Regions from separate parts of the Clostridium intestinale genome, predicted to be linked through region 2. Evidence: a T-box and tRNA genes for the amino acid it is inferred to sense, from the RefSeq annotation. Region 2 holds a T-box; the other holds one or more tRNA genes.

Region 1 (16,488 bases), 130 kb from region 2:
TAGATAAATCATATCTTTTTGCGTCAAAAAATAATGAATCAATAAGAGATACTGCACTATCAACAGTTGGTGGTTCTCCTGGTCTTAATCTCTTGTAAATTTCTAATAGTGCTTCTTCTTTAGTCTTAGTATTATCTTTTTCAATAGTAGCCTTGAATCTTTCGTCTTCACCAAAATACTCAATAAGTTCAGTATCAGTTCCAAAACCCATAGCTCTTGCTAAGATTGTTATCGGTAACTTTCTTGTCTTATCAATTCTTACATAGATTACATCATTAGAATCTGTTTCATACTCTAACCATGCTCCTCTATTAGGTATTACTGTTGAAGAAAATAGCTTCTTACCACTTTTATCTCTTGACACATTATAATAAACACCTGGTGATCTAACCAATTGGCTTACTATAACTCTTTCTGCTCCATTTATAACAAAAGTACCTTGCTCAGTCATTAATGGGAAATCTCCCATGAAAACCTCTTGCTCTTTAATTTCTCCAGTTTCCTTGTTCTGAAGTCTTACAGATACTTTTAAAGGTGCAGCATAAGTTGCATCTCTTTCTTTACACTCTTCTACTAAGTACTTAATGTTATCTTTGTCAAGCTTGAAGTCAGTAAACTCCAAAACTAGATTTCCCGTGAAGTTAGTTATAGGGTTTACATCTTCAAAAACCTCATAAAGCCCTTCTTTTAGGAACCAGTTGTATGAATCTAATTGAACCTCAATCAGATTTGGCATTTCTGCAACTTCTTTTACCTTTCCAAAGCTCATTCTAGTTCTTTTTCCCACTTGGACAGGATGTACCATCAACTTTCACCCCTCGTTTAAACTAAAATAACCAAAAGTACGCACTTCCCCCTACGGAAGGTTACTTTCGGGTAATGTCATTATTTTAGTATAACCTAGATTATTAATTTATATACGGCTATTCTAAAATTATATATACTATTCCATATTGAATAGTACATTAAATGATATTATCATATTGATCTTGCGCTGTCAATACTTGTTTTACCTTATAATCACTTTTATTGTAATTTCTAAATTATTTATAGAGAAATTAAAGAGGCGCTAGTACTAGCACCTCTTTTATGCTAAACAGAAATTATTTTACTTCAACTTCTGCTCCAACTTCAGCTAATTTAGCTTTTATTTCTTCAGCTGCTTCTTTAGCTATAGCTTCTTTAATTGTTTTAGGAGCTCCGTCAACTATTTCTTTAGCTTCCTTTAATCCTAATCCAGTTACTTCTCTAACTACTTTTATAACTTTTATTTTGTTAGCTCCAGCGCTAGTTAAAACTACGTCGAATTCAGTCTTTTCTTCAACAGCAGCAACAGCAGCTCCGCCTGCAGCAGCAACTGGTGCAGCAGCACTTACTCCGAATTCTTCTTCACAAGCTTTTACTAATTCATTTAATTCTAAAACGCTCATAGCTTTTACAGCTTCTATGATTTGTTCCTTTGTCATTTTAAGGCACCTCCGAAATTTTTTACTAATTATTTTTTTCTGCTATAATCACTAATTATTCAGCAGATTCTGATTCTTTTTTCTCTTTTATTGCATTTAATAAATATGCAAGATTTGATAATGGAGCTTTGAAGCTTCCAAGAAGTTTTGCAATAAGAACTTCTTTTGGTGGTATTGCAGCAAGTTGTTTAACTTTCTCTGCATCATAAACTTCACCAGATACTATTCCTGCTTTTAACTCTAATTTCTTATGAGTTTTAGCAAAATCACTTAAAATTCTTGCTGGAGCTGTAACATCTTCGTAACCGAATGCTATCGATACAGGTCCTTCTAAGAATGGAACTATTCCTTCGTGGCCTAATTCCTTAGCTGCTAATGTAACTAAAGTATTTTTATATACTTTATATTCTATACCAGCTTCTCTAAGAGTCTTTCTAAGTTGAGTATCTTCTTCAACTGTTAATCCTTGATAACTTGTAAGAACTACAGATTGAGCTTTTTCTAACTTCTCTTTAATTTCAGCAACTTTCGCTTCTTTTAACTGTCTATTCTTATTTACCACTGTGTGTCCACCTCCTCACAGTTTTTAACTGCTTTTTTATAATTAAGAAAGGGTCTTTCCGCAGACAAGGAAAGACCCATTACAAGCATTTGTATGGAACCCTCGGTAGGTTGTTTACGTTATGCACATCGCACCCACTGTCTACGGTTTTACCTATTCAGTTATTACAACGTTATTGATTATATATCATTTCTCGACATATGTCAATACTATTCTAAAACCTTAACTGGGTTAACTTTAACTCCAGGTCCCATTGTTGCTGATAAAGAAACTGACTTAACGTATTGTCCTTTAGCAGCTGCTGGTTTAGCTTTTACTACAGCTTCCATTAAAGCACGGAAGTTGTCAGCTAATTTTTCCACTCCGAAAGATTTCTTTCCGATTGGGCAGTGAACTATAGCAGTTTTATCTACTCTATATTCAACTTTACCAGCTTTGATATCAGCGATTGCTTTAGCAACATCAAATGTAACTGTACCTGATTTTGGGTTCGGCATTAATCCCTTTGGTCCTAATACTCTACCTAATCTACCAACTACACCCATCATATCTGGAGTAGCTACAACTACATCATAATCAAACCAGTTTTCGTTTTGGATTTTAGAAACTAATTCTTCAGCTCCAACGAATTCTGCTCCAGCTGCTTCAGCTTCTTTAGCTTTATCACCTTTAGCAAATACTAATACTTTAACTGATCTACCAGTTCCGTGTGGAAGAACAACTGCTCCTCTAACTTGTTGATCAGCATGTCTTGGGTCTACCCCTAATCTTACGTGTATTTCTATTGTTTCATCAAACTTAGCTTTTGCAGTTTTTACTGCTAAATCTAAAGCTTCAACTGGAGTGTATAAAGCACTCTTATCTACTAATTTTGCACTTTCAACATATTTCTTTCCCATTATTAAGCCTCCTTTGTGGTATTAACGGTTATTACCTCCCACCAATTTCTAGAAATTACTCTACTACAGTTACTCCCATGCTTCTAGCAGTACCTTCAATCATACTCATTGCAGTTTCTACTGATGCAGCATTTAAGTCTGGCATTTTTAACTCAGCAATTTTTCTTACTTGTTCTTTAGTTATTTTTCCAACTTTAGTTCTGTTTGGAACTCCTGAACCACTTTCTAGTCCTAATTCTTTTTTAATTAAAACTGCAGCTGGTGGAGTTTTTAATATAAAGCTAAATGATCTGTCTTGATACACTGTTATAACAACTGGTATTATTAAACCAGCTTTATCAGCAGTTTTAGCATTAAACTCCTTACAGAATCCCATTATATTAACTCCATGTTGTCCTAATGCTGGACCAACTGGTGGAGCTGGTGTTGCCTTACCTGCAGGAAGTTGAAGTTTTATCATTCCTGTTACTTTCTTAGCCATGTGTTATTCCTCCTATACTGTGGTAATACGGACTTTAGCCCTCCCACTTAATTAAGACCATAGTCTTTATTGATAAAAATTAGTATTAAACTAATCTTTCAACCTGATTTAATTCGGCTTCAATAGAAGTCTCTCTACCAAATAATTCTGCTAAAGCTTTCACTTTACGCTTTTCTGTGTTTATCTCAACAACAGTAGCAAGCATATCCTTAAATGGTCCTGATACTATTCTTACGCTCTCTCCAACCTCTAAATTAATCTCAACAGGCATATCAACTACACCCATAGAATCAACTTCTTCATCAGTTAAAGGAACAGGTTTTGATCCAGGTCCAACAAAACCTGTAACTCCTCTTGTGTTTCTAACAACATACCAAGATTCGTCACTCATCAACATTTTTACTAAAACATATCCTGGAAACTTCTTCTTTAGAGATATTTTTTGTTTTCCATCCTTTTCTTCGATAACTTCTTCCATAGGAACTTGTATATCCTGAATTAAGGACTCAAGAGCTCTATTCTCTATAGTTTTTTCAATGTTTGCTTTTACCTTATTTTCATATCCAGAATATGTGTGTACCACATACCATCTAGCTCTTTCACTCATATTATCAGGATGAATAGCTCACCCAAACCTCCCTTATTTTAATTTTAAAATAATTTCAAAGAGGTTTTTAAAAACAAGGTCTAAGCCACCAACTAGCACAACATATGCTAGTGTAAAGGCAATTGTAGCTATTAAGGCTTTTTTTGCTTCATTTTTATTAGGCCAAGTTATTCTATTAACTTCACCTTTAACCTCTCTAAAGAACTTAACAATGCCTGCTTCCCTTTTAGGTGCAGACTCTTTTTTAACCTTGCCATTTACAGCCATTATTATTCACATCCTTAAAAAAAGCTGAGAACTTTATTACTTAGTTTCTCTGTGAAGAGTATGTTTTTTGCAAAATTTGCAGTACTTTTTAACCTCTAATCTATCTGGGTCATTTTTCTTGTTCTTCATTGAGTGGTAATTTCTTTGTTTGCAATCTGTGCAAGCTAAAGTTATCTTTACTCTCATTGTCTGCACCTCCAGTTTTTTTCTATATACAGCATAAGCTTTGTATTAGTATAAGCTTTTACCTTACTATGTCATTCACTTCATAACATTATCACAAATAAATTACAAAGTCAACATTTTATCACTATGTAAAGGACTAGGTTAGAGAACCCAGCCCTTAAACATCTTGTATTATTTAACTATAGTAGTAACAACTCCAGAACCTACAGTTCTTCCGCCTTCTCTTATAGCAAATCTTAATCCTTCATCCATAGCTACTGTTGTTATTAATTCAACATTCATATCTATATGATCTCCTGGCATTACCATTTCCATTCCATCTGGTAATTTGATTGATCCTGTTACGTCTGTTGTTCTGAAATAGAATTGTGGTCTATATCCATCAAAGAATGGTGTATGTCTTCCGCCTTCTTCTTTCTTTAATACGTAAACTTGACCTACGAATGCACTATGTGGGTTTACTGATCCAGTTTTTGAAAGTACTTGACCTCTTTCGATATCTGTTCTTTGTACCCCTCTTAATAATGCTCCTATATTATCTCCTGCTTGTGCTTCATCTAGTAACTTTCTGAACATTTCTATTCCTGTTACTACTACTTTTCTTCTATCTTCACTTAGTCCAACGATTTCTGCTTCGTCTCCTACGTGTAGTATTCCTCTTTCCACTCTTCCAGTCGCAACTGTTCCTCTACCAGTAATTGTGAATACATCTTCTACTGGCATTAAGAATGGTTTATCTGTTGCTCTTTCTGGTGTTGGGATATAGCTATCTACTGCATCCATTAACTCTAAGATTGGTGCTATTTTAGCTTCATCTGTTGGGTTTTCTAATGCTTGTAATGCTGATCCTTTTATTACTGGAATATCATCTCCTGGGAAGTTGTATTCACTTAGTAATTCTCTTACTTCCATTTCTACTAACTCTAATAACTCTTCGTCATCTACCATATCTGCTTTGTTTAAGAATACTACGATATAGTCAACTCCTACTCTTGATGCTAGTAATATATGTTCTCTTGTTTGTGGCATTGGACCGTCTGCTGCTGATACAACTAAGATAGCTCCATCCATTTGTGCTGCTCCTGTTATCATGTTCTTTACATAGTCAGCATGTCCTGGACAGTCTACGTGTGCGTAGTGTCTGTTTTCTGTTTGGTATTCTACGTGAGCGGTATTTATTGTTATACCTCTCTCTTTTTCTTCTGGTGCCTTATCTATATCTGCATAGTTAAATGCTTCTGCAAACCCTTTTTTTGCTAATACTGTTGTTATTGCTGCTGTTAATGTTGTCTTACCGTGGTCTACGTGTCCTATTGTTCCAATATTTACGTGTGGTTTATTTCTTTCGAATTTTGACTTAGCCATTTTTATTTTCCTCCTTACTAATTAAATAAACTTTGCCTAGCGTTTTGTATTTTAAAAAAATTGGAGCTCACGATCGGGATTGAACCGACGACCTCCGCCTTACCAAGGCGACGCTCTACCTACTGAGCTACGTGAGCAACTTAAATACATATATGTATAATATATATACCAATTATAAAGTTTACTATCCAATTTGGTATTTGTCAATATATTTGAATTAAAATAATTGCTATAATTTGAGACATTTTTCAAGTTTCCTTTTCACCCTCTGAAGGGCATTATCTATTGATTTAGCATGTCTATCTAAATCACAAGCAATCTCTTGATATGACTTACCATCTAGGTAGGATGTTAACACTTCCATTTCTAATTCTGTTAAGGCATTAGAAATCTCTTTTTCCATCCTCTCTATCTCTTCTTTACTTATTATCAACTCCTCAGGATCTGATATCTTAATTCCAGATAAAATATCTAATAAAGTTCTCTCAGACTCCTCTTCATAAACAGGTTTATTCAAAGATATATAAGTATTTAATGGTATATGCTTCTGTCTAGTAGCTGTTTTGATAGCTGTAATTATCTGTCTTGTTATACAAAGTTCCGCAAAAGCTCTAAATGAAGCTAATTTATGAGGGTTAAAATCTCTTATAGCCTTATATAAACCTATCATTCCTTCTTGATATATATCTTCTTTGTCCGCACCAATTAAGAAATAAGATTTAGCCTTTGTTTTTACAAACATTTCATATTTGCTAATTAGGTATTCTTGAGCCTCAATATTACCTTCCTTAGCCTCAACAGCAACATCTTCATCTAATCTATTCTTAAAATCAACATTTCTTTCCATAGACCTTTCACTATAACCCAAAGTACTCCCCCCTCATATGCCACTATTTAAGAATTAAAGGAGCTAATAAAATATTAGAATTTAACTTCTTCTCATCTTTTCCAACTTTTTCAATACCTCTTTATCTATACTGTCTTCCAAAAGATTTTTACTTCCCTTAGTTACTTTTTTAGTTTCACTTATTATTTCTTTTTCCATATTAACTATAATGTGATAAAACTCTAATGAAGATACTCGTATGGCTCCCCTTTGAAATATGGTTTGTTGCTCCAACCAATCAGATGTCACAACTAAAACCTCGAACCTTCTTCCCAGCTCATTTACTTGTCTCTCTATGTAATTATCCGCGGTTTCGCCATCTTTTGTAAAAACAACCGACAGTCTTTTATCCACTTCTTCTTTATTCTCCAGATTTCCTTCAACCTTATGTGCATCAAAGACTATATTTATATTACAATCTTCATAATTAGCATAATTGTGGAGAGTTTCTATAAGCTGTTGTCTAGCTGACTCGTAACTATACTCTTTAATTTTTTTGAGATTTGGCCAACTATTGATAACATTATATCCGTCAACAAATAAAATTTTCAAAACCCTATCACTCTCAAATCTATCTTTTTGTTATTCGAGATTTTAAAACCTCATACATCATTATACCACCTGCAACAGAAGCGTTTAAAGAGTTTATTTTGCCCACCATAGGAATTTTAACAAGTTTATCACATTTCTTTAAAGTTAAGGTAGATATTCCTCTTCCTTCACTGCCTATTATAATGGCACAAGGTCCAGAAAAATTAGTATTATAACTATAATCTTCTCCATTTATATCTGCACCATAAACCCATAAACCTTGTTCTTTTAGTTTATCTATTGCTACATTAATATTAGTTACCTTTGCTATTTTCATATGTTCAACAGCTCCAGCTGAAGATTTATATACAGTTGGAGTTACACCTACATTTCTTCTTTTAGGTATTATTATTCCATGCACACCACATAACTCAGCAGTTCTTACTATAGATCCTAAATTATGAGGATCTTCTAATTCATCTAAAATAACTATAAATGGATCTTCTTCTTTTTTCTTAGCATACTCTATTATATCGTCTATTTCTGAATATTTAAAAGGAGTTACTACAGCCATAACACCTTGATGTGACCCCGTTTCGCTCATAGAATCTAGTTTTCTTTTTTCCACTTCTTTTATAACTATCTTTTTATCTTTAGCTACTTGTATTATTTTTTTTATAGATCCTTCAACATTACCTTTCGCTATTAATAAATATTCTATTGTTCTATCAGATTTCAATGCCTCCGACACTGAGTTTCTACCTTCTATCAAATCTTCTCTAATTGTTTTTTCTTTATTTTCTTTATTTTCTTTATTTTTTTTATATTCCTCTTTATTTGACATCTTTTTCTCCTCATTTTCTATAGTTAACTAAACTTGTATATCTATCTAATTATTAATAAAACAAATTAATTTTATTCCTGCTCTACTGATTTTAATAATATAGTATTTAATCTATCTATCTGATTAATTAAGTATAAATATCCAACAAGAGCTTCAAATCCTGTTGCAGCTCTATATTCAGCTAAATCTGCATTTTTAGGTACTGTAGCTGATTTTGTATTCCTTCCACGTTTATAGATATATATTTCTTCATCAGTTAAATCTGACTCTATTCTCCTAATTATCTCACTTTGAGCATGAGCTTTAACATACTTAATGGCCTCTACATGCAATTTATGTGTAGATAGTTCTTTATTATTATTTAAAATATAATTTCTTATAAATACCTCGTATACTCCATCCCCTACAAAAGCCAATTGAAGTGGATTTAGCATTCTAGCCTCTTCTTTTGTGAATTTTCTATATAATAAGTTTTCCAAAGATTAACTCTCCTTTAACTTTATGATTTACCTACTCTACTTAATATACCATAAACTCATAAGTATTCAAATTATATTAAATATAATTTAAGTTTGTCTTTAAAAACAATGAATTATTAAATTTTTCGGCTGGTTTTCTGGATATCTGGATATCTGGATTTCTGGTTAACCAGTTAACTGGTTATATGGTTATTAAACATAATATTTTATAAACCCAACTAAAATCAACAAAATAATTTTATGTTTGAAATCTGTATAAACAAAAAGAAGCTATAATCTTGAAGGATATATAGCCTCTTTTTAATTGATTAATTAATCTTTTTCCATCTAACACCCTGTGGTGTATCTTCTAATACTATTCCTCTATCTTTTAGATCGTCTCTTATTTTATCTGCTAACGCAAAATCTCTATTTTTTCTTGCTTGTTGTCTATCTTCAATAAGCTTCTCTATTTCTTCTTCTATACTTCCTTTAGTTGATTTTTGAAGTATTCCAAGAGGATCTCCAAGTTCTCTTATAATATCTAATGCCCCTTGAATTGCTTTTCTAGATGAATCAACACTTATATTAGTATTAATATCCTTTACTAAATCAAATAGAACAGATATAGCATCTGCAGTATTGAAATCATCATCCATCTTGTCTATATATCTCTTCCTGTATACATCTAACGAAGTAATATATTTTTCTTCTTTATCATTTATCTCTTCAACACAACTTTCTTCAAGAAGGTTTTCTAGATTAGATACTGCATTGTATAATCTTTCAACAGAAGCTTTTGCCGATTCAAGAAGATCTTCCGAGAAATTTAATTGGACTCTATAATGTCCAGATAACATTAAAAATCTAATTACGTCAGCATCATATCTTTCTAAAATTTCTCTTGCTGTAAAGAAGTTATTTAGTGACTTTGACATCTTTTCATTATTAATATTAACAAAAGCAGAATGCATCCAATAGTTAGCAAAAGTTTTGCCAGTTAACGCTTCACTTTGTGCTATCTCATTTTCATGGTGTGGAAACACTAAGTCTGAACCACCTGCATGTATATCAATGGTATCTCCTAATATATTCTTAGCCATGCATGAGCACTCTATATGCCAACCTGGTCTTCCTTCTCCCCATGGACATTCCCAGCCTGGTTCGCCTTCTTTTTTTGCTTTCCAAATAGCAAAATCCATAGAATCTTTTTTTCTTTCATCAACAGATATTCTAGCTCCAGCTTGTAAATCATCTAAATTCTGTCCCGATAATTTCCCATAAGTAGTGAAGTTTTTAGTACTGAAATAAACATCGCCGTCAACTTCATATGCAAACCCTTTTTGGATTAATTCCTCTACAAACTTTATTATTTCATCTATATATTCAGTAGCTCTAGGATTTACTGTAGCTCTTTTTATGTTTAATCCATCCGCATCTTTATAATACTCTGATATATATTTATCTCCGATTTGTCTTAGCGTAATGTTTTCTTCATTAGCTTTTTTTATTAATTTGTCATCAACATCAGTAAAGTTTTGAACAAATTTTACTTTATATCCTCTGTATTCAAAATATCTTCTTATTGTATCAAACACTATAAAAGTTCTTCCATTACCAATATGAAAGAAGTTATAAACTGTAGGTCCGCAAACATACATCTTTACTTCTCCTTGTGTAATTGGGATAAACTCTTCTTTTTTTCTCGTTAGGGTATTATAAACCTTCATTTTTTCCCTCCTTCTTTAATTTTCATGTATGAAATTTTGTTTACTGTATTATATATGGAAAGCAAATTAACTTTCTCCTATCATATAATAATGATATGCCTTACTTATTAATATGCTCTACCCCAATAAACCATTTTTTCTGCTTTCTTACCACAACATACACATTCTTCTGAGTGTTTTTCTTGCTCAAAAGGAATACATCTTGATGTAGCTCCTGTTTCTTCTTTTATTTTATCTTCACAAGCTCTATCGCCACACCACATAGCTTTTACGAATCCTGGAGTATTTTCTACTATTCCTTTAAGTTCTTCTATATTTTTAGCTACGTAAGTATGCTCATCTCTGTTTTTTCTTGCTTTTTCTAACATATTAACTTGGATATTTAGAAGAAGTTCTTTAACGCTTTCTTCTAAATTATCTAAAGATACAACTGTTTTTTCTAATGTATCTCTTCTAACTAATACACATTGATTATTTTCGATGTCTTTTGGTCCTATTTCTAATCTTACTGGAACGCCTTTCATTTCGTACTCTGCAAACTTCCATCCTGGCATTTTATCTTTATCATCAAGCCTAACTCTAGCTATTTTAGCTATCTTCTCTTTAAGCTCGTTTGCTTTTTCTAAAACACCTTCTTTGTGTTGTGCTACTGGAACAATAACTACTTGTGTTGGTGCTACTTTTGGTGGAAGTACTAATCCATTATCATCTCCATGTACCATTATAACAGCACCTATTAATCTTGTTGTCATTCCCCATGAAGTTTCATGAACATATTGTAACTTACCATTTTTATCTGTGTATTGAATATTAAATGCTTTAGCAAAATTATCTCCAAAGTTGTGTGAAGTACCTGTTTGAAGTGCTTTACCATCATGCATTAAACTTTCTATAGTAAATGTAGCTTCTGCTCCTGCAAATTTTTCTTTTTCAGTTTTTTGTCCCTTCACTACAGGGATAGCTAAAAACTCTTCACAAAAACTTGCATAAACATTAAGCATTCTCTTAGTTTCTTCCATAGATTCTTCAGCAGTAGCATGTACTGTATGCCCTTCTTGCCATAGGAATTCTGTAGTTCTTAAGAATGGTCTTGTAGTTTTTTCACATCTAACTACTGAACACCATTGATTATATAATTTAGGAAGGTCATTATAAGATTGCACTATCTTAGAGTAGTGTTCACAAAATAACGTTTCAGAAGTTGGACGAACACATAGCTTTTCTGTAAGCTTTTCTTCTCCAAAATGTGTTACCCAAGCAACCTCTGGCGCAAATCCTTCAACGTGATCTTTTTCTTTTTGAAGTAAAGACTCAGGAATAAACATTGGCATATATACATTTTCATGACCTGTTTCTTTAAATCTTCTATCTAAATCTTGTTGTATATTTTCCCATATAGCATAACCATAAGGTCTTATTATCATACAACCCTTTACACTTGAATAGTCAACTAACTCAGCCTTTTTTACTATGTCTGTATACCATTGAGCAAAATCTACATCCATTGAGGTTATTGCTTCAACTAATTTTTTATTTTTTCCCATAAAAAATCCTCCTTTAGTTTATAATTATTAAATATAAAAAGAGTCCGCCCTATATTAGGGCGAACTCATAGTCGCGGTACCACCTAAATTTGTACTCTAGTAATGTTAACGGTGTTAAACCGATAGTTTTTCCCTACAACTCCAAAGCGGGTTCGAAACAGTTGAAAATCTTTCAGCCCAGGATTCTCTCTCTTTAATATAGTCTCTACTATTCTTCTTCACTGCTTTTCGTATTATATTTTTCTTTTCATATTATAACTTCTAAAAAAAGTACTGTCAATAAGTTTATCTATACTAATCTTTCTGCAAGTATCAAGTCATCAGGTGTAGTAATTTTTATGTTAGTATAGTCTCCCTCATATATGAATACTTTCTTTCCATAGGCCTCTGCTACCATTGTATCATCTGTAACAGCAAGTTTTTTTTCCCTAACCCATTCATGAGCTTCTAATATCATTTTATAATCGAAAGTTTGTGGCGTCTGAATAGCTATTAAAGTACTTCTATCTGGCGTTTCTTTAGAAAAGCCTGAATTATCAACAATTTTTATAGTATCTTTAGGAGTAACTCCACATGCAGTTGCTCCATATCTCTTGGCGTAATCTATTCCTTCGTCAATGATTCTATTAGATACAAAAGGCCTTGCTCCATCATGTATAAGAACTATTGAAGAATCTTCAATCGCCTTTAATCCATTATAAACAGAATCACTTCGCTCTTTGCCTCCCACTACTACTCTATCTACCTTTAATTCATATTTATCTAGAATTTCCTCTTTGCAATAATCAATTTCATCTTCAGGTAAAACTAGAATAATTTCATGAACATTACCATTATTTAAAAACTTCTTTAAAGTGTAATAAAGCATAGGCTTTTTTTTAAGGTCTAAGAATTGTTTACTTATCTCATTCCCCATTCTTTTACCTTTTCCACCTGCTAATATAATGGCACTTACCTTATTCATTTAATATCCCTTTCTAAAATTAGGCCTCTTTTTGCTTCGCAAATATCATCCTACCAGCAGCAGTCTGAAGAACCGATGTTACTGTAACATCTAACTCTTCTCCTATAAATCTTCTTCCGCCTTCAACTACTATCATAGTACCATCATCTAGATATCCTATACCTTGGCCAGATTCTTTTCCATCTTTAATTATAGGTATTCTCATCTCTTCACCAGGTATTACTACAGGTTTTATAGCATTTGCAAGCTCGTTTATATTTAGTACTGGTACACCTTGAAATTCAGCTACTTTATTAAGATTATAATCATTTGTTACAACCTTACCACCTAATTTTTGTGCTAATTTTAATAATTTTGAATCAACTTCTGCGATTTCTGGGAAATCTCCTTCCCATATTTGAACTTCTATAGCAAGCTCTTTTTGAATCTTATTCAGTATGTCTAAACCTCTTCTACCTCTATTTCTTTTTAGAGAATCTGATGAATCTGATATATGTCTTAATTCATCCAAAACGAAATTAGGTATAACTAAAGGCCCTTCTACAAATCCAGTTTCACATATATCAAATATTCTACCATCAATAATAACTGACGTATCAAGAACTTTAGATATAGCTTTGGTCTTAGCCTTTTTATCCTTTGGAGCCTTTTTCATAGACGCAATTATATTGTAAATATCCTCTTTTTTCTTTATAGCTACATCTGCTCCTATAATTGCACCTATTATATTAAATAATATAAATAGAACTTGCCCAACTACAGGTATTTTCTCAATTCTATTCAGAGGCATACCTACTAAAGATGTTATTATCAAGGCTATGATTACACCTACTGCACCAAAAATAATTTCAGAAGCACTTAACTTTTGTATACTTTTTTCTGCATACTCAATTAATTTAGTAATTCCTTTATAAATATATGGTGATAATAAAAAGAAGATAAGTCCAAATAAAATAGTTATAAAAACTAGAAATGATATTCTACCTAGGGTTGAATCTGAAAAATATCCTAAGTTAACTATATACTTAATTTTCAAAAGTGCATCTCCAATTAAAAGACCTATTGAAAGCCCGATTAGAGAAAATATTATTCTTAATATCTTTTTTAACATATCTTCACCTCCCTCAAAGTAATTATTGACATTTATTACTAAGTTAATACTATATATATAATTTCTTATAAATAATTTGTATTACTCAGCTTTTCAATGTGGTTTTTAATATTATATCACATTCCAAACCTCCATTTATGAAGATTGCATAAAATTTTACCATATTGTTACTAAAAATTTATTCTTTTATCCCCCTATTAAAGATTTTTATATTCTATTATCATTAGAGCATAAAGTTGACGTCTAATCTTTAACTATTATTGACAAAAATGTATTAAAATAATTATAATTATTATAGATAACCAAAAGAGGAGTTGATAAAATGAAGGATGTAATTTTTGACGATTTCCAAAATTCTGTAAACGAATCCTTGCTTAGACACAAGAGCATTTTAGATATATTAAGTAAATATTCCGAATCTCAAGCACGTGTCAACAGAGCTGTTACTAAAGCTGTTACTAGTTGCGGATGTATAAAAATTAATGCCGATAAACAAATTCTTCCTTCTAACGATGATTCTATAGATAGTCTAGATGGATACTTGAATACTCATGTAAGCGGTAAAATATGCGATAGCTGTAGAGAAATCCTTGAACGTGAAATTGGTAATAATCTATTCTATCTAACCTCACTTTGTAATACACTAGACTTAAATCTATATGACATTCTGATAAAAGAACATGATAAAATAAATACATTAGGAAAATTCACATTCAGATAAAATTTTATTATAGGTAGGAACTTTGTTTCTACCTATAGTTGTTTATTTAGTTCAACTTGTTCCTTTATTCTTCTTAATCCATTTCTTATTGCTCTTGCCCTTGCTTCTCCAATACCTTCAACTTGATCTAAGTTTTCTTTGTTTGCCTCAATTATATTTTTAAGTTCTTTAAAATGTTTAACTAAGTTTTCTATAACTGTTGATGGTATTCTCGGTATTTTACTTACTATTCTATACCCTCTTGGAGATATTAAAGTGTCAACTAATGGGACTCCCTCATATCCTAATATCTTTCCTATAGCATCTAAATCTAATAGTTCCTCAGATGATAATGCCTGAATTAATCTATACAATTCATTAAATTCCAAATCAGCTTTGCAGTAATCTCTTATTAATAAAATTCCATCCTGTTCTATAGACCTTACGAGTTCATATAGCTGCATTGAAATAAGACGTCCTTCATTTCCTAATTCAACTATATAACTTTCAATCTCTCCTACTATTCTCATAACCATTTCTGTTCTTTGAATTGCTGTCACCACATCAAAAAGAGTTGTTAAATCTTGAAACTCTAGTAGATTTAAATTATTTTTAACCCTATCTAGAACTGCCACATATTTTTCTAAAGTTTGTATTGCTTGATTGGCTCTTGCTAAAATTACAGAAGTCTCTCTTAATACATATTTTAAATCACCTTTATAGACAGTAATCATATTTCTTCTTTGCGATATAGCTACAGCAATTGAACCTGTCATTTTAGCTACTCTATGAGCTGTTCTATGCCTTGTTCCAGTTTCAAATGTTGGAATAGATGAATCCGGTACTAACTGAGCATTTGCACATACTATTTTTTTAAAGTCAGAACTAACAACTATAGCTCCATCCATTTTTGCTAATTCATAAACATAAGATGGAGTATATTCTGAGTTTATCTTAAACCCACCATCTACTAACTTCATTATTTCTTCGTTATCTCCTAGAACAATAAGCCCTCCTGTTTTTGCTCTAAGAATATTTTCTAATCCCTCTCTAAGATTAGTTCCAGGTGCTACAATTTTTAAAATATTTTTTATTTCTTTATCTTGCTCTATTCTCATATAATCACCTAATCTCTAAAATATTTTATTTATAGCTTCTCTAAGATTTCTTACTCCGTGTATATTTAAAGTTTTTGCTTCAATCTTATCTTTATTTCTATCTGGAATTATTACATTTTTAAATCCCATTTTTTCAGCTTCATTTACTATTCTTTCACATGCTGATATTGGCCTAATTTCGCCTGTTAGACCCACTTCCCCTACTAGCATAACTCTTGGCAGTGCAACCTCTTTATTTTTTATAGAAGATAATAATGCAACAGCAACTCCAAGATCAGCTGTTGTTCCATCTATATTCAAACCACCAACCACGTTAATATATACATCGTATTTATAAAAAGGTATCTTTAGCTTTTTCTCTAAAACTGCAAGTATCAAGCTAAGCCTAGAGTTTTCTATACCTACTGCAGTTCTTCTAGGCATTACTGCCTTAGTCTCCGTTACTAAAGCTTGTATTTCTACTAGTATAGGTCTAGAACCTTCCATTAGTCCTATAACCACCGAACCTTCTTGATTCTCATCTTTTTCTTGAAGGAATAACTTAGATGGGTCAAATACTTCTACAAGCCCTTCTCCTCTCATCTCAAAAACACCAATTTCTCTAGTTGTTCCAAAACGATTTTTCATGGTTCTTAGTATTCTGAATTCTTCCGTTCTTTCGCCTTCAAATGAAAGAACGGTATCCACCATATGTTCTAACACTCTTGGTCCTGCAAGCTCACCCTGCTTAGTTACATGGGCAACAATAAACAAGGGTATATTATTGTGT
Region 2 (16,488 bases):
TAAGGATCTTATAGCGGAGTATGGGGGAGAACTATTATCTTTAGCTAAAGAGAGTGGAGTGACGTTGAAGTTTGAAGCTTCTGTAGGTGGAGGAATTCCTATTTTAAAACCACTAATAGAATCTTTAGAAGGAAATAGTATAAAGAGTATAAGAGGAATATTAAATGGTACTACTAACTATATTTTAACTAAAATGTACAATGAAAATATTGATTATGAAGAGGCTTTAAAAGAAGCTCAGGCTTTAGGGTTTGCTGAGGCTAATCCTGATTCAGATGTCTTAGGATATGATGCTGCAAGAAAGCTTGCTATATTATCCACTATAGCCTATAAGAATAGAATATCATGGAAAAATATAAACATAGAGGGTATAAATAATTTAGAAAGACAGGATTTTATATATGCAAAGGAGCTTGGGTATAGAATAAAGTTAATAGCTGAAAGTATAATGGAGGGAGATCAGGTGTATGCCTCTGTAAGACCAGCCTTAGTTAAAGAAGGAAGTATACTTTCTACTATTAATAATGAAGTTAATGGAGTTGTGTTCCATGGAGATGCAGTGGGAGAGGTTAGCTTTACTGGAAAAGGAGCTGGAATGCTTCCAACAGGCTCAGCTGTTTTTGGGGATGTTTTAGATATAATTAGAGGAAGAAAAGAAACTTCTGAGAATTATCTTAATGAAATATTAGTAAATAGATATATAGATAGTGAGGTAGGCGTTTTAATAAGGATAAAAACAGAGGAAAAGAAAAGTGTTATTAAAAAGTTAAGATTAGAATTCCCGGATCTACAATTAGTAGGGGAAAAGAGAGATGAGCTGGCATTATATATAAATACTTTAGGTGAAAGCAAAATACAGGAGGCTTTAGAGCGACTAAAACTTGATGGGAATATAACTTCTTTTAAAAAGTTACTTAGAGCAGTTTAAATAAAAAAGAGGCCTAGGCCTCTTTTTTAGTTCTCTTTACTAGCTATTTCTTGAGTTATTCTGTTAACAAAGGATTCTAAAGATAGAGCACCTTCGTCTCCATTTTTTCTGCTTCTAACAGAAACTTCTTTATTTTCAGCTTCTTTTTCTCCAACTACTATTATATAAGGAGATCTTTCTAATCTTGCTTCTCTTATCTTATAACCTATTTTTTCTGCTCTATAGTCAACTTCAACTCTAACACCCTTGTTTAATAAAGTTTTGCTAACTTCTTCAGCATAGTCATTATACTTATCAGATATAGGAAGTATTTTAGCTTGAACTGGAGCTAGCCAAGTTGGTAGAGCACCAGCATACTTTTCTATAAGCATAGCTAGAGTTCTTTCATAACAACCTATAGAACTTCTGTGGATTATATAAGGAGTTTTCTTTTCTCCATCTTTATCAACATAAGTCATCTGGAATCTTTCAGCAATAGCAAAGTCAATTTGAACTGTTATTATAGTATCTTCTTTACCATGAACATTCTTAAATTGAATATCTAGCTTAGGACCATAGAAAGCAGCTTCATCATCAGCTTCATAAAAATCAATATTTAGATGATTTAAAATATCTCTCATTAAGTTTTGAGTTTTTTCCCAAGCTTCAGGGTCATCTATATATTTTTCTTTATTTTTTGGATCCCATTTAGAGAATCTATAAGTTATATCATCTTGAATTCCTAAAGTTGTCATTACATATTTTATTAAATCTACAACTCCTTTAAATTCATCTTCTAATTGTTCAGGTGTAACTATTAAGTGACCATCAGCTAAAGTAAATTGTCTAACTCTTATAAGTCCATGCATTTCACCAGAAGCTTCATTTCTAAATAAAGTAGAAGTTTCTGCATATCTTTTAGGTAGATCTCTATAGCTGTGTTGTTCAGCATTGTAGATTGTATATTGGAACGGACAAGTCATAGGTCTTAAACCAAAAACCTCAACATCATTTTCTTCATCACCTAAAACAAACATACCATCTTTATAATGATCCCAGTGACCAGATATTTTGTAAAGATCACTTTTTGCCATTAAAGGTGTTTTAGTTAACAAATAACCTCTTTTTTCTTCTTCATCTTCAATCCATCTTTGAAGAACTTGAATTATTTTAGCTCCTTTAGGCATTAATAGTGGAAGCCCTTGACCTACATTTTCATTAGTAGTGAATATTCCAAGCTCCCTACCAAGTTTGTTATGATCTCTTCTTTTAGCTTCTTCCAAAGCCTCTAAGTGAGCATCTAACTCAGATTTTTTAGGGAAGGCAGTAGCATAAACTCTAGATAACATCTTGTTTTTTTCGTTTCCTCTCCAGTAAGCTCCAGCAGATCTGATTAATTTAACTGCTTTAACTGTCTTAGTGGATAAAAGATGAGGACCAGCACAAAGGTCTACAAATTCTCCTTGCTTATAGAAAGATATAACCTCATCTTCAGGAAGATCGTTTATAAGTTCTATTTTATAAGGTTCATTTTTTTCTTCCATTAGTTTTAAAGCTTCTGTTCTTGGAAGTTCAAACTTTTCTATTTTTAAATCTTCTTTAGCTATTTTAGCTATTTCTTTTTCTATTTTGTCTAACTCATCTTGAGAAAAGTTTCCATCTTTATCGAAATCATAATAGAAACCATTTTCTATAGAAGGTCCTATAGCCAGTTTTGTGTCTGGATACAATCTTTTAACTGCTTGAGCTAACATATGAGAAGCAGTGTGTCTAAAAGCAGCTTTCCCTTCTTCGGAGTCAAATGTGCATATACTTAGTTCAACATCCTCATTAACTACATAACGTAAATCAACCACATTTCCATTAACAAGACCACAACATGCAGCTCTAGCTAAACCTTCACTGATACTTTTAGCTATTTCATAGACTGACAAACCAGATTCAAGTTCTTTTATAGATCCATCTTTTAAAGTAATTTTAACCATTTTATTTTATATCTCCTTTCAAATTTAAATAACAAAAAAACTCCCGTCCCAATAAAAATAAAGGGACGAGAGTATTAATTCCCGCGGTTCCACCCTAAATTGCTAACTAATAGCCACTTAAGAAAATCGTAACGTGATTATAACGGACTTTATTAGGGTCACTCAGAGGTGGTTTTCAGCTGAACATATTTAAAGATACTCACACCAATGTATCTTCTCTCTGAAAATATAAAAAAGCTTACTCTTCTCATCATAGAATTTCAATATTGTTTTAGATAATTATAGTTTTAAAAATTTTGTATGTCAATAGATTAGAAAAATTAAAAGCAATCTTTTATAGATTGTCTCATATAATAAATCATATAATTACTGGAGGAAGAAATATTGATTCTTTTAAGAGGGCTAGTAGCTGGTGTATTTACAATAATACTTAATTTTTTACTATCTAAGTATAGAGAGTTAGTAATATTATATATACCAAACTTCACTAAAAAGTATATATATGAAGATTTAGAAGAAAAGTATAGCAGCTATTTAATTGTATATTATTTAATGGCGTGGTTAATATATCTAGTGTTATTTTTGATAATAGTTAATTTTTTTGATTTGATTGGATTAAATGCAGGGTTTGATATGATGAACACCATGGTTGTAAGGAAAGAATATTGGATATTTCCAGCGTTAATCTTTTCTCTACATCTCTCAAACATAATAGTTAAAAGACTTTTTAAAGCAATACTAGAAGAATCTTATGAAGAATTTATAATTTTTATGTTCTGTAAACAAAGATGTTTTACTTTAAAGGAAATGATAATAAGAATATATTTTAGCTCTAAGATATATAGGATTTATTCTAAAGTTATACTTATTGTATTGTCAGTGTATATCTTTTTAGGTATGCTTTATTATTCAAATATAAATGATCAAGGTATCATTATTAATAATTACCTTTCAATATTAGAAAAAAAGTATAGTTATGATGATATAGGAATTATAGTTGAAGAATATAGCTGGAAGGAGCATAAGTTTACTCTAGTGTTTAAGGATGGATCCATATGGAATAGTTCAGGAATACTAACAAGTTCTAAATCGGAAGAAAATTATAAATTAATGAAGAGTATAGAGGATAAAAGTGAAGTGAAAGCTATAGAATTGAAATAAATATTTTAATATTATATATAGATGGTATTAAAATCAATGTCGAAAAATAATTGATAGAAAGTTGTTTCAAATATATTGACGAATTATGGTGAAAAATATATAATTTAACTATACAAAAGATAATTAATAAATACTAAAGAATACGTGTATAAAATACTATATTAAATTTAATAAAAAAACTAATGAAGGATCAAGATCGGTGGTTATTATATAAGATAATCACCGATTTATAATTTTTCCATTAAATTAGTAAATTTTTTATTGATTTCTTGTTAAATACATGTATAATATTAAATGTAGAAGTTGCAGATGTGGCGGAATTGGCAGACGCACTAGACTTAGGATCTAGCGCCTACGGCGTGGGGGTTCGACTCCCTTCATCTGCACCAAATATGCGGAAGTGACTCAATGGTAGAGTGTCACCTTGCCAAGGTGAAAGTTGCGGGTTCGAATCCCGTCTTCCGCTCCAAAAAAAGAAACAGCTAAAGCTGTTTCTTTTTTTTACGATAATTTTAATGCTAATTGAGCTAATTTCAAATCTTCTAACATTTCGTAGGTGTAAAAGTAATTGCCCATAAGATAGAATACAATATCCTCTTTTAGGTAACCTTCTTTATATAACTTTAAACTTTTAGTTAGTTTTTTAAAGGAGTTATTGGAGATGTTAAGAATATTTGATAACTCATAGACCGTATAATATTCTTTTGGTAATATATTTAAAAGCTTATTCTGTAACTCTAACTTATACTTAAGGTCTGTTTCCTCACATCTATGTGGACCATTTTTACCTCGATGATGCTCTTGACATAGATATTTATAATTTAGAGGGAAGTCTAATCCACCTTCACTTCTGTGAACAATGTGATGAATATCAGCTTTTTTTCCACAAATCTCACAATAATACAATCAACTAACACCTTCCTATTCAAAATATTTTATTTACTAATATTATATGATATTGGGAGTAAAAGTTCAATCTATAGAAGTGAATATGAAAATATGAACATTAAAGATTGGATAGGATGAACTAAAAGTAATTGGAGAGCTTGAAATAGGGTAAATAATACTATATACTAAAGTTATAGATATATTAAAAATGAGGGTGATGAATTTGAGGATGCAATTTAATTCATTTGACTACTGGAAAGAACAGATAAACAAAAGCAGAACTATAAGAGGTCATGTATTTGTAGATGAACCTATAAATAAGAAAACTGTATATCTCCATAGCCTTATTTTTTGTAAAAATACTGGTATAGAGAATGTATGGGCACCATTTCCAAATGCTAAAGCATTATTAGGATATATACAATATTCTTTTTTGCAGGAAGCCTTTTATAAGTGGATATACAGCAGGGAAGAAAAGATCAACTTTATTCCATACAATACAACCGAAGAAGTGATTAGTAAAGCTGCTAGAGATAAAAAAATAACAAGTAAAGAAGAAAATAATATGAGAAGGCATTTAAATATGATAAAAAAATGCTGGGATTTAAGTGAAGATAGAATTCTTTTAGAACTTAGAAAATTCTCCATAGATTTTAATAAGACGTGGCTAGGGGACAATACTGAGTTCATATATTTAAAGACTTTTTCTAAAGCTGAGGACTTGGGATCTTTTGTATTAGAAACTGGGAAATTATTAAATACTGATAATAAAATTGAGGATAAAATAGGCATGGATGAAAACAATTTCATAAGAGTCTGTAAAACAGCATCTTCTATTAAAAAGAGTGGAGAAGAGCTTAAGGACATCCTAGCTAAAAAGCTTACTGAAATATTATAAAAAACTTGACATTTATTTTATGAGTAAATATAATAAACAATGTGAGTTGCGTCTTTAGCTCAGCTGGATAGAGCAACGCCCTTCTAAGGCGTGGGCCAGGGGTTCGAATCCCTTAAGACGCACCAGTTTTTTTTGGGATGTCGCCAAGCGGTAAGGCACCGCACTTTGACTGCGGTATTCGTAGGTTCAAATCCTGCCATCCCAGCCAAAAAAACTTGACAAGATTATGCATAATATGTATAATAATTCTTGTGTTATTGCGGGTGTAGCTCAATGGTAGAGCCCTAGCCTTCCAAGCTAGTTACGTGGGTTCGATTCCCATCACCCGCTCCATTTTATGCACCATTAGCTCAGTTGGTAGAGCACCTGACTCTTAATCAGGGTGTCCCCGGTTCGAACCCGTGATGGTGCACCAGAAAAGAACTATGTTAACATAGTTCTTTTTTTGTTGTCTTAAATTATATCTATTTCATCCAATAATTGTTTCAATGATACTAATATGTTAAAATATACGTAATGCAATTCCAAAATGAACTTAAATAGGAGTGATATAATGTTTAGTCCAGAGGAAATACAATCTTTAAATGAATTAGAGTTCCTACTATATAACTACATAAGTAAAAATAAAGATAAAGTTATATATATGAGAATAAGAGATTTAGCTGATGAAGTTCATGTATCAACAACAACAATATTGAGATTTTGCAAAAAAATGAATTGTAATGGATTTGCAGAGTTTAAAGTTAAACTAAAGATGTTTATTGAGGAAGAAGAAGGCAAACTTTTAAATGATGATAAAAGCACTTTTATAGAATTTATGAATAGAGCAGCAACAAAGGATTTTGAGGATTCAATGAAAATGGCTTGTGATGCAATATACAAGTCAAGTAATTTATTAATTATAGGAATAGGGAATTCAGGAGCTATTGCTACTTATGGTTCTCGTTATTTTGCATCTTTAAATAAATTTGCAGTATATATAGATGATCCATTTTATCCTGTAAGCGGAGAATACTTAGATAATGGGGTAACAATTGCTTTATCAGTATCAGGGGAAACTCCTACTATAATAAATCATGTAACAAGATTAAAGAAAAAAAATAGTACTATTATAAGTATAACAAATAGTAAAAGTTGTACTTTAGCTCAGATGTCTGATATAAACATATCCTATTATGTGCAGTATGAAACTTATAAGTACTTTGATATAACAACTCAATTACCTGTAATGTATATATTAGAAACATTAGCAAAGCGTGTATTTAATTTAACTCAAAAGGATAAAAATAAGCAACTATAATAAAAAACAACTTGTTTTTTTAAGGTAACTTATTTTTAGGTAAAAAACTAGTTTTTTTAACCCTTAAAACCATTTACAAATGTTTTGGAAACGAATACTATAGTGGTGAGAGGGGGAGATCAGAATGATATATAGAAAGCTTGATGAATTTAGTCCCGATTTCTTATGGGGATCTGCGTCAGCAGCATATCAAGTAGAAGGAGCATGGAACGAAGATGGTAAAGGACCATCCGTATGGGATGAGTATGTTAGAATTCCCGGTACTACATATAAAGATACCAATGGAGATGTAGCAGTAGATCATTACCATAGATATAAAGAGGATGTTAAGCTTATGGCTGACATGGGATTAAAGGCTTATAGATTTTCGATAGCTTGGAGTCGTATATTTCCTCAAGGTAATGGCGAGGTAAATGAAGAAGGTTTAAAATTTTATGATAATTTGATAAATGAATTAATACAATATAATATAGAACCTATCATAACTATTTACCATTGGGATTTACCACAAGGTTTGCAAGATCAATACGGAGGATGGGAGTCAAGAAAAATAATTGATGATTTTAATGAATATTGTATAGCTCTATATAAGAGATATGGGGATAGAGTTAAGTATTGGGTAACATTAAATGAACAAAATGTTTTTATAACTCATGGATATGAGAAAGCTGTACACCCACCGAAAGTTACTGATAAAAAAAGAATGTATGAAGCAAACCATATTGCAAGTTTAGCGAATGCTAAAGCTATTCAATCTTTTAGAAAATATGTGCCAAATGGAAAGATTGGACCAAGCTTTGCATTTTCACCAATATATGCGTTTAGCTCAAAACCAGAAGATGTACTAGCATTAGAAAATGTTGAGGAAATAAGTAATTATTGGTGGCTCGATGTGTATTGTTGGGGAGAATACCCTAAAATAGCATGGAAATATTTAAATAAATTAGGACTAGCACCAACTATAGAAGATGGGGATATAGAGTTATTAAAAGCAGGAAAACCAGATTTTATGGGAGTTAATTATTATAGAAGTGGAACAGTTGAAATGAATCCTTTAGAAGGTGGAGTTGAAGAAGCTGTTGCAAAGATGAATACTACTGGGAAAAAAGGTACTACTGCTGAAAGTGGCGTTCCTGGAGTATTTAAAAGTAAAAACAATCCTTATCTAGAAGCTACGAATTGGGATTGGGAAATCGATCCACAAGGGCTAAGAATTGGAGTGAGGAGATTGACAAATAGATACAAATTGCCTATACTTATAACTGAGAACGGTTTAGGTGAATTCGATACTCTTGAAAATGACAATGTAAACGATGACTACAGAATAGAGTATATAAAAAAACATATAGAAGCATGTCAAGAAGCTATAACTGATGGAGTTGAATTAATAGGATACTGCACATGGTCTTTCACAGACTTATTGAGTTGGTTAAATGGGTACCAAAAGCGTTATGGATTCGTGTATGTAGATAGAGATGAAAATGATGAAAAAGACCTAAGAAGAATAAAGAAAAAGAGCTTTCATTGGTACAAGAATGTAATAAAAACAAATGGTCAGCAATTATAATTTATATATCGAAAGGGGTTTTTATTATGAAAAAAATCTTATTAGTATGCGCAGCAGGCATGTCAACAAGTCTTTTAGTTAATAAAATGAACAATGCTGCAAAAGAAAAGGGGGTGGAAGTAGAAATAACAGCTCTGCCAGTATCAGAAGCAGATAAGCTTACTGATGAAGTGGACATAGTGCTTTTAGGACCACAAGTTCGCTTTCAAAAGCCACAAGTTGATGCTTTAGTTAAGGGAAGAATTCCTGTTGAAGTTATCGACATGAGACTTTATGGAACTATGAATGGAAAAGCTGTTTTAGAAAATGCATTATCAAAAATCTAAGAACTTATAATTGGGTAAATTATTTAAACTAATCTTAAAGATTAGAATGATGGAGGGGATCAAATTGAATAAACTTGAAGCTGTAATGGAAAGATTACTAGTTCCAATAGCTACTAAACTTAATGCGCAAAGACATGTATGTGCCGTACGTGATGCGTTCATATTAACTTTCCCGATTACTATGGCGGGAGCAATAATAGTATTATTAAACTTCGTTGTTTTGTCACCAGATGGATTTATAGCTAGCTTACTACATTTAGGTGATATATTCCCTAACTTAAGCTCAGCACAAGCAATATTCTCACCAGTTTTAAGAGGATCTAATGATATATTAGCTCTTATGATTGTTTTCCTAGTAGGAAGAAATGTTGCTTTAGCTCTTAAGGGAGATGATTTGTTAGCAGGTCTAACTTCATTCTCAGTTTACTTTATAGTATATCAACCAGCTAAATCTTTTGAAGGTGTAGCAGGAAACTATATTTCAACTCAATATTTTAATGCACAAGGTTTATTCGTTGCATTAATAGTAGGACTTATTGTTGGTGAACTTGTAACTAAATTAGGTAGATCTGACAAGTTACAAATCAAAATGCCAGATCAAGTACCACCAGCAGTTGCAAGATCATTTAAGATATTAATTCCAATAATCATGGTAACAGTATTATTTGCTGTAATCAACTACTTAATTACTTTAGTATACGCTGATGGTCTTCATGCTTTAGTTTATAAAGTTATACAAGCACCATTAACTGGATTAAGTAACAGTGTTGTAACAGTTATAATCCTTGCAGTTGTATCTAACTTCTTATGGATATTAGGTATACATGGTCCAAACACAATTGCTGCAATCAGAGATACTATGTTTGCAGAAGCTAACAATGCTAACTTAGCATATGTTAATGCTCACGGTTCAGCATGGGGAGCACCTTACACAGCTACATGGGCACTAAATGATGCTTTTGCTAACTATGGTGGTTCAGGATGTACTTTAGGATTAATAATAGCTGTATTCTTAGTTTCTAAGAGAGCTGACTATAAAGATATAATCAAACTTTCAGTTGCTCCAGGATTATTTAATATAAACGAACCAATAGTATTTGGTCTTCCAGTTGTATTAAATCCAATGTTAATAATACCATTTATATTAGCACCAGTTGTTAATATACTTATAGGATATACATTTATATCACTTAAGATTATTCCTCCAATAGCTTATGGTGTTCCATGGACTACTCCAGGACCATTAATAGCATTCCTAGGCTCAGGTGCAAACTTTGGAGCATTACTAGTAGGTTTCTTATGTTTAGCTGCAGCAACAGTAGTATACTTACCATTTATAATGGCTGCTAATAAAACTGTAGCTGGATCTGAAGAAGCTACAATGTAATTATAAAAAATCTATCAGGGACTGCGTTAGCGTCCCTGGTTTTTATAATACAGATAATAATTTAACACCCAGTATTGACAATAAGTTTTAGTTAATACGCAGTAAAATAAAAATAAAGGGGACATATTGTATGGAAGAAATGGAGTTAATTGCATTTAATATCATTAGTAATGTGGGAATGTCTAAATCTTTAGCAATGGAAGCATTACGTGAAGTAAGAGGCGGAAGCTATGAAGTTGCAAAGGAAAAGTTAAAAGAAGCTGATACTTATATGGTAGAAGCACACCATTCTCATGCTGATTTAATTCAAAAGGAAGCATCTGGAGAAAAGGTTGAATTTTCTTTAATTTTGATGCATGCTGAAGATCAAATGCTTAGTGCAGAAACTATAAAAGAATTAGTTAGAGAAATGATAGAAATGTATGTTGATTTAAAAGGAAATAAATAATACTAGATTAAAAGCTGTGTATTTATAATGCACAGCTTTTAATCTAGTATTATTTTAGTTTATTTATTATAATACGATAATATAAATATAGAGGCTCTTTAATTCATTAATTTTAAAAGGTATAATAAGGTTTAGAAAGAGGGTTTGTATGTTTAATTTTGTTAAATTAAATTATAGGGAGTTAATTATTGCTTTAATTTTTACTATTACTTTTATATATTTAAAAACAAAGGCAATCAAACTTGAAAAAGATAATAATGAGTTGCGATTAAAAGTTGAAAAACTTGAAAATAAGATTATATTAGACGAAAATGAATATAAAAAGTTAAACAATGATAATAACGAGTTTATATCGCTAGTTTCCCATGAATTTAGAACTCCATTAACATCAATAATGGGATTTACTAAAATAATAAGAAAGAAATTTTCAAGACATGTAATTCCAGCTCTTGAAGATAAAAAATTAATGGAATCAAATGAAAAGTTAAGTTACCAAGTGGAACTTATTAAAGGAAATCTAGAAATAATAATATCAGAATCGGAAAGACTAGCATTAATGATAGAGAATATATTAGATACTACTAAAATAGATTTTGGAAATGAACTTGGAAAATGTGAAAAATTAAGTATAGAGACTATTATAAATAAAGTAATTCTTTCAACGTATTCCTTAATAGGAGAAAGAGATATAGAAGTATTTGATTTAATTGAAGCTAATATACCTTACGTGCATGGAGACGAACACAAGATAATGCAAATACTTATTAATTTATTAAGTAATGCATTCAAATTTACTAACGAAGGTGAGATTGTAATTTCTGCTAAAAGGCAAGATGAAGAGTTTATAATTATAGAAGTAAAGGATTCTGGGATAGGGATTCCAGAAAAATATCAAAATTTAATTTTTAATAAGTTTAAGCAGGTTGAAAGCAAGGATGGAGATAAACCTAAGGGAACAGGATTGGGACTCTATATAACTAAAAATTTAGTCGAACAACATGGGGGAACAATAGGTGTAAGAAATAATGAGACAAAAGGCTGCTGCTTTTTCTTTACATTACCAATATATAAAGGAGAAGAATTATGAAAATAAAAATATTGATAGTTGATGATGAAGCACCAATTAGAATGTTATTAGAACAAACACTAGAAGAGATAGAAGAAGAGTTTGAACTGTATAGAGCGAAAGATGGCGAAGAGGGATTAAAAATAATATTACAAGAAAAACCAGATATAGTATTTCTAGATGTTATGATGCCTGGATTAACTGGATATGAGGTCTTGGATAAAATTAAAGATAAGGATGAATTAAAAGATATTAAAATAATACTTTTAACAGCAAAAGGAAGTACTGAAGAAATAAAGATGAGTAACAGATATAATATTTATTTATATATAACTAAGCCCTTTGATCCAGATTTCATAGTTGAAAAAACTTTAGAGCTATTACAATAAGAAAAAGCAGGAAAACTCCTGCTTTATTATTTTACAATAAGAAGAGTTTTAAATTGTTCTAAGTTATAATTTCCATTTACATATTGTCTTTTTATATGAATGGGACTATCATTTCGAGAAGCGATTCCTCCATCTAGGTCAAAAGCCATGTTATAACCGGCCTCTTTAACAGCCTTTTCACTATATTGATTATATTTACTATAAGGATATATAAATACAGTTTGAGGTTCGCCTAAAAGATTCTCTAAAGCTAATTTAGAATCTTTCAATATTTTAAGTTGCTCTTCATAACTAAATTCATCTAAGGACTGATGCTTTGTAGTATGAGATACAAACTCAATCCCGTTCTTATGCATTTCTAAAATTTGATCTTTAGATAGATAAAAGCTATCATTAGAAAAATCAGTGATTAATGCAATAGTAGCATTTTGTAAGTAGTTTTTCAAAATAGGATAGGCTAATGTGTAGTTATTGGAGTACCCATCATCGAATGTAATCAATACAGACTTTTCAGGGACTGACTTATTATTTAAAATATAATCATTGAATTCTTTCATAGTAAGTGTAAAATATCCATTATTTTTTAGATAGTCCATTTGTTCTTTAAACTTTTCTTGAGACACATATAAAGTATTTGTTTTATCATCTCCTATAGCATGATAACATAATACTGGAATTCCTTTAGGATTAATGAGTGTCTTTCCTTCAAATCTATCCACTATCTTAGGTTCTTCTGCTGGTTTGTTAGTAGTTTCATCAGAAGTAGAAGAGTAATCAATTGGAGTTTTGTTATCGTTTTTATTAGTTGATGAACTTGTATAAGTGCTAAAGTGAATAACTCCATATATTGTAACAGGAATAGCTAATATTAATAACGCTATTATGTATACTATGAGCAAATTCTTTTTTTTCATAAAAGTATGTCCTCCTAATTTGTATCTAAAAAGATTATAACATAAAAATATGAAGAAAAAATTAAATAATATGAATAATAATCCACAAAATCTGTGGATTAATTGTGGAAAACTTGTTGATTACAGTGTTAATAATCTACAGAATTCTGCAAATACTAACCTATGAATATGTTAATAAGGAGGGCAATAAATGAAAAAAATATTGAATTTAACTCTATTATGTCTAATGATGAGTACTTCCGATATTGCTAGGGCTGTGGAAAAAAATGTGGATATGTCATTTCAATGTGAAAAAATAGTAATTGAGGAAAATAAGAAAGACATAAATATGGAGAGTATAAAAGGAGAAATAAAAACACCTACAATTACAGCTCCAAATAATAATTTTACTAAAGATATAAATCAAAAATTAAAAGATTGGAATGATAGTTGGGTAAAGGATTTAGAAGATTTAGCTCAAAAGTATGAACAGGAATCAAAAGATGATAACATTCCATTTCGTCCTTTTGAGGTTGATAGTGTTTATTCTATACAAAATCAGAAATGTCCATATTTAAGTTTTTATATTGATTATTATCAATTCACAGGAGGTGCTCATGGCATCACTACAAGAAAAACCTATAATTATAATTTAAACGATAATAAGGAGCTAGCATTAAAAGATTTATTCAAAAAAGGATATGATTATAAAGATATAATAAATAAAGAAATAGGTAATCAGATCCAAAAAAATAAAGAAAACTATTTTACAGATAAAAATGGTTTTAAAGGGATAAGTGATAATCAAGCATTTACTTTTAATGATAAAGAAATTACTATATACTTTCAGCAATATGAAATTGCTCCATATGTTACAGGCATACCAACCTTCAATATTCCTAAAAGTCTTTTAAAAGATGGATTGATTTAAAGTTATAACACAATGGATGTTTAAGAAGCATTCATTGTGTTATTATAATATTAGAATATCCTAATATTATAATATTATAATGTTATAATGTTAGGACAAGTTTGAGGTGATTAAGATTAAGCTTTTTAAGTATTGTCATTTAATTTTTAAAGTATTAATAGGTGTTTTTATTTTAATTATCTATATAAATTTATCTATAGAAGATTATAATAAAAACATTACTTTATATTTATTATTTTACATGTCTATTAATTTAGTTTTTTATATAACTAGCAATAAGTTAATAAAAGTAAGTTGTTTATTATTAGATATAGCCTTGATTTTATATCTTACGCTTAATATAAATTATATGTTTATTATTTTGCTTTCTCAGATAACAGGGGAATTATATGAAATAGATGATAAATTAGATAAGGTAGGAACTCTTATTTTAGTAACAGTTGGATTTTTTATGGGAGTAGAGTATGGAGCAATATATTATTTATTGTTAAGTATAACCTATCTATCTTCAAGAAGTATTTCTTTTTATTATGAAGAGAATAAAAAGCTTCTTCAAGAAATACAAGGTCATAAAAAAATATTAAATGAATATGGAAGAATAATAGAAAATTCTAAGGAATTTGAGAGACAAGCAATATATACATCTCTTTTAGAGGATAGAAATAAACTAGCTCAAGAGATGCATGATAAAGTTGGACATGTTATAGCAGGTAGTATTATGCAGCTTGAAGCTGCAAAACTTCTTATAAATTCAGATAGTGAAAAATCAAAAACGTTACTTGAGAGTTCTATTTCAGTATTAAGAAGTGGGGTAGATGATATTAGGTTAACTTTAAGAGGACTAAAGCCCATAGAAGAAGAACTAGGAATAAATAGATTGAAGTTTCAGGTTGAAAAATCATTAAAAGAAACATCCATAAAAGGATATGTGAATATCAATGGGGATTTAGGAAAAATAAATTATACAAAATGGAAAGCAATAATAGAAAACACTAGAGAAGCTTTAACTAATAGTTTAAAGTATTCAAATTGCAGAGGTTTTTGGGTAAATATTAATGTTATGAATAAGATGATAAGAGTTGAGCTTAAAGATGATGGAAATGGAGAAGAGAAAGTAGTAAAAGGTATGGGACTAAAAGGTATGGAACAAAGATGTGAAGATATAGGTGGAAAGCTTGTTATAAATGGAGATTATGGTTTTTCTGTTATAATGCTACTACCTGTTTAATGGAGGATATATGATTAATATAGTTATAGTTGATGATGATGCTTTAATAAGGGAAAGTTTAAAAATAATCTTGTCTATGAATGAGAATTTAAATATAATTGGAACTTTTGATAATGCACTAAAAGCTATGGATGAGTGTAAAAAGCAACCAATAGATATTGTTTTGTTAGATGTTAGAATGCCTATTATAAATGGTGTAGAGGCTACTAAGGAATTTGTGAAGTTTAAAAATACAAAAGTTATAATCCTTACAACATTTGATGAAGATGAATATGTTAGAGAAGGAATAAGAAACGGTGCTTCAGGATATCTATTAAAGAATACACCACCAGAAGAAATTGTTGATGCTATAAACTTGGTTTATAGAGGGAACAATGTTTATGGAAGGGAAATAATAGATAAACTCAAAGAATCTTTAGAAAATAAAACTTCCATAGATAGAACTTTATTTACAGAAAGAGAACTTCAGATAATGGAGCTTATTTCTGAGGGCTTATCTAACAAGGAAATATCTAATAGGTTATTTATATCTGAAGGAACTACAAAAAATTATATAAGTAGTATTTTAAGCAAGACTTCTTTAAATCATAGAACACAAATAGCCATTTATTATCTAAAAGGCAGAATGTAATATGACTAAAGTAATAAAAGAATTATGACCTTCTCCACTAACATTGGAGGAGGATTTTTTTTATAATTATTTTAAGTATTAAATAGGGAGAGATTCATATGAAAATATTATCAATAAATAATTTAGAAAAAAGATATGGTGATTTTACAGCAGTAGATAATATTACTTTAGAAGTTAATGAAGGAGAGATATTTGGATTTTTAGGACCTAATGGAGCTGGAAAAAGTACAACCATAAATATTGTAAGTGGATTAATAAAAAGTAGTGCTGGAGAAGTTAATATATTTAATAAACCGTTAAAGAAGTTTGAAAAAGAGATAAAAAAGAAGATAGGGGTAGTACCTCAAACTCTTGCCATATACAGTGAATTGTCAGCAGAAGAGAATATTAAGTTTTTTGCATCTATATATGGTGTAAAAGGGGAGGAACTAAAAAAGGCTGTAGAATATGCACTGGAGTTTACAGGACTAATTGAGCATAGAA

Evidence for each region. The T-box of region 2 lies ahead of thrS (threonine--tRNA ligase). A T-box ahead of a tRNA ligase gene usually reads a tRNA of that ligase, here a tRNA-Thr.
Region 1: it has a tRNA-Thr gene. The T-box ahead of thrS (threonine--tRNA ligase) is inferred to sense a tRNA for this amino acid. The anticodon was not compared.

Annotation. Positions count from the first base shown of each region.
Region 1 is NZ_CP121166.1:3,105,520-3,122,007, forward strand. Features, by position in the region: gene rpoB (DNA-directed RNA polymerase subunit beta) at 1-805, opposite strand, end outside; gene rplL (50S ribosomal protein L7/L12) at 1,104-1,466, opposite strand; gene rplJ (50S ribosomal protein L10) at 1,522-2,028, opposite strand; ribosomal protein L10 leader region at 2,064-2,193, opposite strand; gene rplA (50S ribosomal protein L1) at 2,238-2,927, opposite strand; gene rplK (50S ribosomal protein L11) at 2,983-3,408, opposite strand; gene nusG (transcription termination/antitermination protein NusG) at 3,494-4,015, opposite strand; gene secE (preprotein translocase subunit SecE) at 4,049-4,282, opposite strand; gene rpmG (50S ribosomal protein L33) at 4,319-4,468, opposite strand; gene tuf (elongation factor Tu) at 4,640-5,833, opposite strand; tRNA gene P8F83_RS15990 (tRNA-Thr) at 5,895-5,970, opposite strand; gene sigH (RNA polymerase sporulation sigma factor SigH) at 6,063-6,680, opposite strand; gene P8F83_RS16000 (NYN domain-containing protein) at 6,762-7,271, opposite strand; gene rlmB (23S rRNA (guanosine(2251)-2'-O)-methyltransferase RlmB) at 7,291-8,094, opposite strand; gene P8F83_RS16010 (Mini-ribonuclease 3) at 8,166-8,573, opposite strand; gene cysS (cysteine--tRNA ligase) at 8,882-10,282, opposite strand; gene proS (proline--tRNA ligase) at 10,390-11,826, opposite strand; gene ispD (2-C-methyl-D-erythritol 4-phosphate cytidylyltransferase) at 12,116-12,790, opposite strand; gene P8F83_RS16030 (PIN/TRAM domain-containing protein) at 12,810-13,901, opposite strand; gene P8F83_RS16035 (nucleoside triphosphate pyrophosphohydrolase family protein) at 14,224-14,622, shown strand; gene disA (DNA integrity scanning diadenylate cyclase DisA) at 14,655-15,719, opposite strand; gene radA (DNA repair protein RadA) at 15,735-16,488, opposite strand, start outside.
Region 2 is NZ_CP121166.1:2,979,598-2,996,085, reverse strand. Features, by position in the region: gene P8F83_RS15390 (homoserine dehydrogenase) at 1-928, shown strand, start outside; gene thrS (threonine--tRNA ligase) at 955-2,892, opposite strand; T-box leader at 2,951-3,155, opposite strand; gene P8F83_RS15380 (hypothetical protein) at 3,277-4,053, shown strand; tRNA gene P8F83_RS15375 (tRNA-Leu) at 4,359-4,442, shown strand; tRNA gene P8F83_RS15370 (tRNA-Gly) at 4,448-4,522, shown strand; gene P8F83_RS15365 (HNH endonuclease) at 4,555-4,959, opposite strand; gene P8F83_RS15360 (hypothetical protein) at 5,171-5,839, shown strand; tRNA gene P8F83_RS15355 (tRNA-Arg) at 5,888-5,964, shown strand; tRNA gene P8F83_RS15350 (tRNA-Gln) at 5,973-6,047, shown strand; tRNA gene P8F83_RS15345 (tRNA-Gly) at 6,099-6,172, shown strand; tRNA gene P8F83_RS15340 (tRNA-Lys) at 6,179-6,254, shown strand; gene P8F83_RS15335 (MurR/RpiR family transcriptional regulator) at 6,393-7,139, shown strand; gene P8F83_RS15330 (glycoside hydrolase family 1 protein) at 7,264-8,706, shown strand; gene P8F83_RS15325 (PTS sugar transporter subunit IIB) at 8,733-9,032, shown strand; gene P8F83_RS15320 (PTS sugar transporter subunit IIC) at 9,097-10,419, shown strand; gene P8F83_RS15315 (PTS sugar transporter subunit IIA) at 10,550-10,867, shown strand; gene P8F83_RS15310 (sensor histidine kinase) at 11,016-11,954, shown strand; gene P8F83_RS15305 (response regulator) at 11,951-12,322, shown strand; gene P8F83_RS15300 (polysaccharide deacetylase family protein) at 12,349-13,236, opposite strand; gene P8F83_RS15295 (DUF3298 and DUF4163 domain-containing protein) at 13,427-14,146, shown strand; gene P8F83_RS15290 (sensor histidine kinase) at 14,496-15,374, shown strand; gene P8F83_RS15285 (response regulator transcription factor) at 15,385-16,005, shown strand; gene P8F83_RS15280 (ABC transporter ATP-binding protein) at 16,104-16,488, shown strand, end outside.